4 regions of the Cupriavidus sp. H18C2 genome follow, and region 4 is predicted to be linked to each of the others. Evidence: predicted binding sites of a transcription regulator. Region 4 holds the regulator's gene; each other region holds the start of a gene.
What was found. Region 4 encodes LexA, which represses DNA repair genes until DNA is damaged. Its sites were predicted from a motif close to ACTGTATNNNNATACAGT; they were not measured.
Positions count from the first base shown of each region.

Region 1: a site for LexA is predicted at 1,194-1,211, ahead of EPAKOI_RS20270 (putative DNA modification/repair radical SAM protein). Genes of this name have one in related genera too.
Region 2: a site for LexA is predicted at 1,165-1,182, ahead of dinB (DNA polymerase IV). Genes of this name have one in related genera too.
Region 3: a site for LexA is predicted at 1,160-1,177, ahead of imuA (translesion DNA synthesis-associated protein ImuA). Genes of this name have one in related genera too.

Region 1 is NZ_CP186011.1:824,863-827,047, forward strand. Features, by position in the region: gene EPAKOI_RS20260 (EamA family transporter) at 1-27, opposite strand, end outside; gene gcvA (transcriptional regulator GcvA) at 126-1,013, shown strand; gene EPAKOI_RS20270 (putative DNA modification/repair radical SAM protein) at 1,220-2,185, shown strand, end outside.
Region 2 is NZ_CP186010.1:3,576,024-3,578,208, forward strand. Features, by position in the region: gene EPAKOI_RS16260 (TRAP transporter substrate-binding protein) at 1-48, shown strand, start outside; gene rarD (EamA family transporter RarD) at 181-1,086, shown strand; gene dinB (DNA polymerase IV) at 1,199-2,185, shown strand, end outside.
Region 3 is NZ_CP186012.1:149,657-151,841, reverse strand. Features, by position in the region: gene EPAKOI_RS26055 (Y-family DNA polymerase) at 1-504, opposite strand, end outside; gene imuA (translesion DNA synthesis-associated protein ImuA) at 431-1,135, opposite strand; gene EPAKOI_RS26045 (endonuclease NucS domain-containing protein) at 1,335-2,039, shown strand.
Region 4 is NZ_CP186010.1:2,029,385-2,031,569, forward strand. Features, by position in the region: gene EPAKOI_RS09210 (asparaginase) at 1-454, opposite strand, end outside; gene lexA (transcriptional repressor LexA) at 676-1,332, shown strand; gene EPAKOI_RS09220 (hypothetical protein) at 1,490-1,663, shown strand; gene EPAKOI_RS09225 (cupin domain-containing protein) at 1,799-2,185, opposite strand, start outside.

The DNA.
Region 1 (2,185 bases), on a different replicon from region 4:
GACGGCACCGCCGGACAGACTCAGCATGGGGATCCCCAGGGGCAACGAAGCGTGCAGGTTATCTATCTTGTAGCCGCGCGACAAACCAGATAAATTGGCCGCTCGCCCCAGAAAAACTCTCTCCAATGGACAAGCTGCCGCCCCTCAATGCCCTGCGCGCTTTCGAGGCGGCCGGCCGGCTCGGCAGTTTCAAGGAGGCCGCCGCCGCGCTGCACGTGACGCCGGGCGCCATCAGCCAGCACGTGCGGCTGCTGGAGGACTGGCTGGGCGCGCCGCTGTTCGAGCGGCACAACCGGCGCGTGCAATTGACGCCGGCCGCCCGCGCCTATCTGGACGACATCGGCCCGCTGTTCCAGCAGCTTTCGCAGGCCACGGCGCGCTATGGCGTGCCACGGCCCGTGTCCCGCACGCTGTCGGTCAATGCGCCGGCCACCTTCACGCTGCGCTGGCTGGTGCCACGGCTGGGCCGCTTTCGTGCCGGGCATCCAGACGTGGAGGTCAGCGTGGAGACGTCCAACGATCCGCTGGACAGCCTGCAGGCGCCGCACGACATCATCATCCGGGGCGGGCCGGACACGTTCTACGGCTTTGCGATGCGCCCGTTCCTGACCGAGGAACGGCTGCCCGTATGCAGCCCGGCGCTGCTGGACCGGCAGCCGCTGCGCGAACCGGACGACCTGCGGCACCACACGCTGCTGCATACGTCGAGCCTGCCACGGCTCTGGCCCGACTGGCTGGCCCGCGCCCGCGCGTCGGACCTGACGCCGGCCGCCACGCTGACCTTCGACCACTTCTACCTGACGCTGCAGGCCGCCATCGACGGCATCGGCATCGCCATCGGCCCCACCGCGCTGGTGGCCGACGACCTGGCCGCCGACCGGCTGGTCATGCCGTTCGACGCCCCGCGCCTGCCGTCGCGCACCTACTGCACCTACGTGCCGGACGCGCAGGCCGAAGACGCGCGCGTAGCGCAGTTCCGCACGTGGCTCGAACACGAAGGCGCGGCCGGCTGACGCGGCGCGGCCGTGCGGGATGGCGCCGTGGTCGGCTCGATATCGAGCGGCTGCGACGTGACGCCCAGGCCGCCCGGCACCCCCTGCGCGCCTGACGAATCACCCGCCGCGCGGCGCCTGCTGCCTTTTTCGACGCTGACGAAAATGCGAGATTGCGCAATTCCGGCGGTCGCGTAGAATACTGTATATCCATACAGTATCGCGTCATGGAACTGCTCAAGAAACTCGAAATCCTGGCCGATGCGGCGAAATACGACGCATCGTGCGCCAGCAGCGGCGCGCCCCGGCGCGACTCGCAAGGCCGGGCCGGGCTGGGCGCCACCACGGGCGCCGGCATCTGCCACAGCTTCACGCCGGACGGCCGCTGCGTGTCTTTGCTAAAAATCCTGCTGACCAATTTCTGCCAGTACGACTGCCAGTATTGCGTCAACCGGCGCTCCAGCAACGTGCCGCGCGCCCGCTTCGTGCCGGCCGAAGTCGTCAACCTGACGCTGGAGTTCTACCGCCGCAACTACATCGACGGGCTGTTCCTGAGCTCGGGCATCATCCGCAGCGCCGACTACACGATGGAACAACTCGTGGCCGTGGCCCGCGCGCTGCGCGAGGAGCACCAGTTCCGCGGCTACATCCACCTGAAGACGATTCCCGACGCCGATCCGCGCCTGATCCGCGAGGCCGGCCAGTACGCCGATCGCCTGAGCGTCAATATCGAACTGCCCACCGACGGCGGCCTGCAACGGCTGGCGCCGGAAAAGAACGTCCACACGATCAAGCGCGCGATGGGATCGATCCGGCTGGCCCAGGAGGAAGCGGAGACCGAGAAGCGGCCGCCGGCGGCCCGCGCGCCGGCTGGCCAGAGCACGCAGATGATCGTCGGCGCCGACGAGGCCGACGACCGCACGATCCTGCAGACCGCGCAGACGCTGTACGGCGCGTACAAGCTCAAGCGCGTCTACTACTCGGCGTTCAGCCCGATCCCCGACAGCCCGTCCGCGCTGCCGTCGCAGGCGCCGCCGCTGCTGCGCGAGCACCGGCTGTACCAGGCCGACTTCCTGCTGCGCGGCTACGGCTTTCGCGCCGAAGAGCTGTTCCAGGCCGACGGCGCGCTGCCGCTCGACATCGACCCCAAGCTGGCCTGGGCGCTGGCGCATCGCGAGGCGTTCCCGGTGGAC
Region 2 (2,185 bases), 1.5 Mb from region 4:
GTGGCCGAGCAGGCGTTCTCGCAGTTCAGCTTCGCCCGCAAGCTGTAAGCGCTGGCTGCCCGCCATCCGAAAGACCCGGCTCCGGCCGGGTTTTTTCATGGCAAGGACCCTGCCCGGCGCCCGGCGCCACACCCCGGTAGAATCCGCCCCACAACGGGACACTACCCGGGAATCCTCCTCATGCAACTCGGCATTTTCTACGCCCTGCTGGCGTACATCATCTGGGGCCTGCTGCCCCTCTACATCAAGTCCCTGCACGGCGTGGCGCCGCTGGAAATCCTGCTGCACCGGATGGTCTGGTCGCTGGTGTTCCTGGGCGCGATCGTGCTCTGGCGCCGCCATTTCGGCTGGCTGCGCGAGGTGGCGGCCCGGCCGCGCCTGATCCTGAACTTCGCGGCCAGCGCCGGGCTGCTGTGTGCCAACTGGTTCCTGTACATCTGGGCCGTGTCCGCGGACCGCGTGGTCGACGCCAGCCTGGGCTACTTCATCAATCCGCTGTTCAGCGTGCTGCTGGGCGTGCTGCTGCTGCACGAGCGGCTGCGCCCGGTGCAGTGGCTGTCGATCGCCATCGCGGCGGCCGGTGTGTTCTGGCTGACGTGGACGGCCGGCCATCTGCCGTGGATCGCGCTGGGGCTGGCGGCGTCGTTCGGCGGCTACGGGCTGCTGCGCAAGACCGGCGCGCTCGGGGCGCTGGAAGGGCTGTCGCTGGAAACGCTGATCCTGTTCCCGGTGGCGGCCTCGGCGCTGGCGTTCCTGTTCCTGACCGGGCAGGACACCACGCGCGCCGCAGCCACGGGTACGCAAGTCCTGCTGCTGCTGGCGGGGCCGGTCACCGCGGTGCCGCTACTGCTGTTCGCGGCCGGCGCGCGGCGCATTCCGCTGTCGCTGCTCGGCCTGCTCCAGTACGCCGGGCCCACCATCCAGCTCGGGCTCGGCATCTGGCTCTACCACGAGCCGTTTCCGGCGCAGAAGCAGATCGGGTACGCGCTGATCTGGATTTCGCTGGCGATCTACGCAACGGAAGGCGTGCTGGTCAGCCGCCTCGGCCCCAAGCGGGTCATCGATGTGAAAAATGAAGCGGCATGAAAATAGTCGTAGATCATTGATGATGGGAATGGTCTACCCGCGCCGCGCCCTATTCCTGAAACCAGGCCGCCGCACTATACTGTACGTTTATACAGTATAGCCGCGCCCCCCAATGTCTTCCACCGTGCCCCGGCGCATCGCCCATCTCGACATGGACGCGTTCTATGCGTCGGTGGAACTGCTGCGCTATCCGGACCTGCGCGGCCAGGCGGTGGTGATCGGCGGCGGCCGCAACGCCATTCCCGAGACCCTGCCCGACGGCTCGCGCCGCTACGCGCGGCTGCGCAACTACGTGGGCCGGGGCGTGGTGACCACGTCGACCTACGAGGCCCGGGCGCTGGGCGTGTTCTCGGCCATGGGCATGATGAAGGCCGCCAAGCTGGCGCCCGACGCCATCCTGCTGCCGACCGACTTCGACGCCTACCGCCGGTACTCGGGCCTGTTCAAGGCGGCGGTCCGAACATTCACCGGACAAATAGAAGATCGCGGCATCGACGAGATCTATATCGATCTGACTGATGTCGACGGCGACGCGCGCGATGTGGCGGCGCGCATCAAGGCGGCCGTCCACGACGCCACCGGCCTGACCTGCTCGATCTGCGTGGCGCCCAACAAGCTGCTGGCCAAGATCGGCTCGGAACTCGACAAGCCCAACGGCCTGACGATCCTGACGCCGGCCGATATCCCGCTGCGGATCTGGCCGTTGCCGGCGCGCAAGGTCAATGGCATCGGCCCCAAGGCGGCCGAAAAGCTCCAGGCCATCGGCATCGAGACGGTCGGGCACCTGGCCGAAGCCGACCTGGGGCTGCTGCAGGCCCATTTCGGCCGCAACTACGCAAGCTGGCTGGTCGAGGTGGCCCACGGGCGCGACGAGCGGCCGGTGGTGGTCAGTTCCGAGCCGAAGTCGATGAGCCGCGAGACCACGTTCGAGCGCGACCTGCATCCGCGCGGCGACCGCCCCGTGCTGTCCGAGCAGTTCACCAAGCTGTGCATGCGCGTGGCCGACGACCTGCGCCGCAAGGGCTACGTGGGCCGGACGGTGGGCATCAAGCTGCGCTTCGACGATTTCCGCACCGTCACGCGCGACCTGACGATGACC
Region 3 (2,185 bases), on a different replicon from region 4:
GGAGAGCGTGTCCATTCGCCGCGCGAAGCGATCGATCTTCAGCGATGTGCCGCCGCCCGCCCGCGCATGCAGCCAGGCGGCTTGTGCCGTAGGTGCGCAGCCGATGTCCGCCGAAAACCCCATGGTTCGCGCGGTATCGCGAACGCGCGATCGCAGTCGCCGAACCCCGCCGAACAGGCGCAGACTGGTCGATACCTCGACCAGAACCGATTCCTCCTCCGCCTCAACAACGTTCGGGGAGAACTGCAGCAGGGCCATCGCGACACGCCGAAGCGCTTCCGCTTCTTTCTCTGGCGCCCGATCAAGCATCAGGGTGTGGGGCGCAACCGTTTGCACGCCCCCGCGCCGCATATTGATCCGCACGCCACTGGCAGCAGCGAGTGACGTGGCGGCGTAGACGCGCTCCTTTTCCATGACAGCGACGGCCAGCTCAGTGGACCAGCTCGGTCGGAACACTTCGAGGCATAAGCGGGGCAGGCGCAGGCAGATCCACAGGTACGGCATGGCGATGAAGCAGGATCGGCGACGGTGTCAGGGAGACGAAAAGCGGCTCGTCTCGTTGCGGGCCGCGGCGTTTGATGAAGGTGAGTTCGACGCCGCCTTCAGCAGGCGCAACGGCGACGCGCAGGGGAGCGGGTGAAGCATCCCGGGCGCAGGCAAGCGGCCGGACCATGCAGAAGAACGCCTCACCGGACTGCGCTGCGAGGTTGAGTCGGCGCAGCGCGTCGTTGCGGACGTGCTGCTGCCAGAGGAGAACAGCACTGCAGGTCCCTGCCCGGAGCAGCTGCTCGGTCGCCCACAGCACATCCGCTGTACGCTGCGCGCGAATCCACATCAGGCGCTCTGGCGCGATGCCCCAGTTCGCGAGCGCATGCGCTTGCGGCGTGTGCGGTGGCATCACGAGCGCAATCGGCCGAGTGGCGCTGGCCAGAAGAGCAGGGCGCAGCAGACTCAGTTCGCCAATGCCGGGCTGCTGGACCAGCATCTCGACCAGCGTTCCGATCGGCCAGCCGCCAGCCGGTAGTTCCGACGAAAGCGACTTGTCGCCGGCGGGCACTGTGCGCACGGACCCCCGAGCCAGCTGAGTGGCCCGCCAAAGTGCGGGGTGGATGGCTTCTGGTTCGACGGTTAGCATGGTGGTCTCCGTCCGGGGAAGTGTACTGTATATCCATACAGTATTTCTACCTCTTTTCGGCAAGCGAGGCTTATCGGCATGCCGCCGCAGGCAAGTGCATCCGCCTCAACTATTGGCGGCCTCTGCCGATTACAAACGTTGGTGTGTTCATTCGCGGGCTCAATTTCGGAAGTCCCGCAACCCAGATATCAGGAATCCCATGACGACTATGGCCGGCGCCGTACGCTACTTCGTTGAATCCTCGCCAACCGGCGTTACGTCTCGCGAGATTCGAGACCACATCAACGGGACCTACCCAGACAAATGGACGCCAGGTACGCTGACGGCGCATCTCTATGGATGCTCCGTCAACCAGCCGAAGGCATATTTGCATCACAAGTCCGCAGATAAATTTCTCTATAGGTCCCAGGATGGGCGCTTCTTCATCTATGACGAGAGCAAGCACGGACCAAACGTGTGGGCACCGGTTGCTGAAGGCCCTTTGATCGAAGAGGAAGTCGAGGCCGTCGATGCGATCGAGCAGCGCATCGAAGCGTCTATAAGCTTCGAGCGCGATGTAGAAGAACATTTGATCCGCAATCTGGGCACGGTCGAGAAGGGACTCAGATTTGTGGAGCGCCAAGTTGGGATCGACGTCGGCCGCGTGGACATCCTTGCAGAAGATGCAAACGGCCGCCGTGTCGTCATCGAACTGAAAGTGGGGGATGCCAAGGACGCTGCGGTGGGGCAGATCGCCCGCTACCTTGGTTGGTACGCCAGGCTAGACAAGAAGCCGCCCCGCGGGATGCTTATCGCTGGCGACTTTCCTGAGCCGGTTCGCTACGCGGCGGAGGCTGTCAAAGATCTAGAACTGGTCCGCTATCGGGTTCAGTTTGCTTTCGACTCCATCGCTGTCGAAGGCTAAGCGGTCGGCGTCTTCTCGGCACAGGTCGGGCATCACCCCTATGGATCATCTCAAGCAAGTTAGCCGTGGGTCCGTGCTCCCAATCAGAGACAACTGGCATGCCACGCCGCTGTTCGAGGACGGCACCGCCGGCAACAGTCAGCGTT
Region 4 (2,185 bases):
CGTCGGCGCTGGCTGCCACGCGCACGGCGTCGAGCAGGTTCAGCGGGCCATCGGCGGACAGCGAGGTCGACGGCCGCATTGCCGCCGTGACCACCACCGGTACGGGGCACGCCTGTGTGAGCTGCAGGAACATCGCCGTTTCTTCAAGCGTATCGGTGCCATGCGTGATGACGATGCCCGCGACGTCAGGCTGCGCCGACCAGTGCGCCACGCGCTCGGCCAGTTGCTGCCACAGGCCGAACATCATGTCCTTGCTATCGACCTGCGCCACCTGCTCCGCTTCCACACGCGCCACGTCGGCCAGCGGCGGCACCGCCAGCACCAGTTGGGACACCGGCACGGTGGCGGCCTGGTAATGGGCGCTGCTGGCGGGACTGCCGGACGAACCGGCAATGGTGCCGCCGGTGGCGAGCACGACGATACGCGGAAGACGTGGGTGCGAGGAATCTGGCATGGGCGACGCTTGATCATTGGCGGCCGCCAGGCAAGCGGCCGTGGGCGCCGATTGTAACTGCCCTGCCCGCCGCCGCGCGCCCGTGAAAAACCCGTGCGTCGCAACGGGTGTCGCGCGTGTCTGCCCGGGATCGCAAATTGTGCTTGCACTTCACACGATACTGTATAAAATCACAGCATACTGTTTAAACATACAGTGCTTCGGCACGAGACCGGCGAACCATGGCGACCCTGACACCCCGGCAGCAGCAGATCTTCGACCTGATCCGCGACACGATCCGGAACACCGGCTTCCCGCCGACCCGCGCGGAAATCGCGGCCGAGTTCGGATTTTCCTCGCCCAATTCGGCAGAGGAACACTTGCGGGCCCTGGCGCGCAAGGGCGTGATCGAGCTGACGCCGGGCGCGTCGCGCGGCATCCGGCTCAAGGTGGCGCGCAGCGATTCGGAACGCTCGGACCAGTTCTCGCTGCCGATGGCGGGGGTGCTGCAACTGACGCTGCCGCTGGTGGGCCGCGTCGCGGCGGGTAGCCCGATCCTGGCCGCCGAGCACATCGACCGCCAGTACCAGGTGGATGCCTCGGTCTTCGACGAACGGCCCGACTACCTGCTGCGCGTACGCGGCCTGAGCATGCGCGACGCCGGCATCTTCGATGGCGATCTGCTGGCCGTGAAGAAGGCCAGCGAGGCGGCCAACGGCAAGATCGTCGTGGCCCGCATCGGCGAGGACGTTACGGTCAAGCGACTCAAGAAACGCGGCGACACCGTCGAACTGATCGCCGAGAACCCCGATTTCGAAAACATCGTGCTCCATTCGGGGCGCGACGAATTCTCACTGGAAGGTATTGCTGTCGGCCTGATTCGATCGTCAGGTTTCTAGCAACAAGCGGAGACGCCAGAACGGCGCCTCCGTGTCTCCGAGACTTCGGCAGCACGGCCGTCTGCCCGGGTCACCCGCTTTGCCTTGCCCATGCCGCCCCGTCCTTGCTGGACGACGGGTGCGGACCACTGCTGACCGCAAATTACGAGGTGCTGCCATGCTGCAATCGAATCCCATCGCTTCCCGCCGCCCGGTCAAACCGGTACCGTTCCGCCAGATCAAGGGCGTGCGCGTCTACCAGGGCGCCCAGCGCCGCACGATGGTCGGCAATATGGCCGCCATCTGCCGCATGCTGGAACTGGCCGAGCCAAGCGCCAAATCGTTCGAGTGAACCGGTTCGACTGACCCGTTCGACTGAATCGTTCGACCGAACTCTACACGTCCCCGTACTCCTGTCGCATTGGCGTGATGCGCACCCCCGGCCTTGTCGAACCCCGTCGGCGGCCGGTTTTTTCTTTGGAGGGTTTCAGATCCACTGGTCGTTTTGAACCGTACGCTCGCTCGTCGCGCCGTCGCCGGTGTTCACCACGCCACGCGGCTCGATCAGAAGCATCCGGACTTCCTCCGCCGCGCAAGGCTTGTGCTCGACACCCTTCGGCACCACACCCATCTGTCCGGCACGCAGGACGATAACCTGCTCGCCTCCGGGAGCCGACCGCAGCTGGATGCGTAGCTCGCCATCGAGCACGATGAAGGTTTCGTCCGTATCGGCATGCCGATGCCAGTCGAAGTCGCCTTTGACCTTCACCACCTTGAACTGGTAGTCGTTCATTTCCGCAACGACGCGCGGCTGCCAGTGCCCGTCGATCAGGGCAATCTTGTCGAGAAGGTCAATCGTCTCGCACTGACCGCG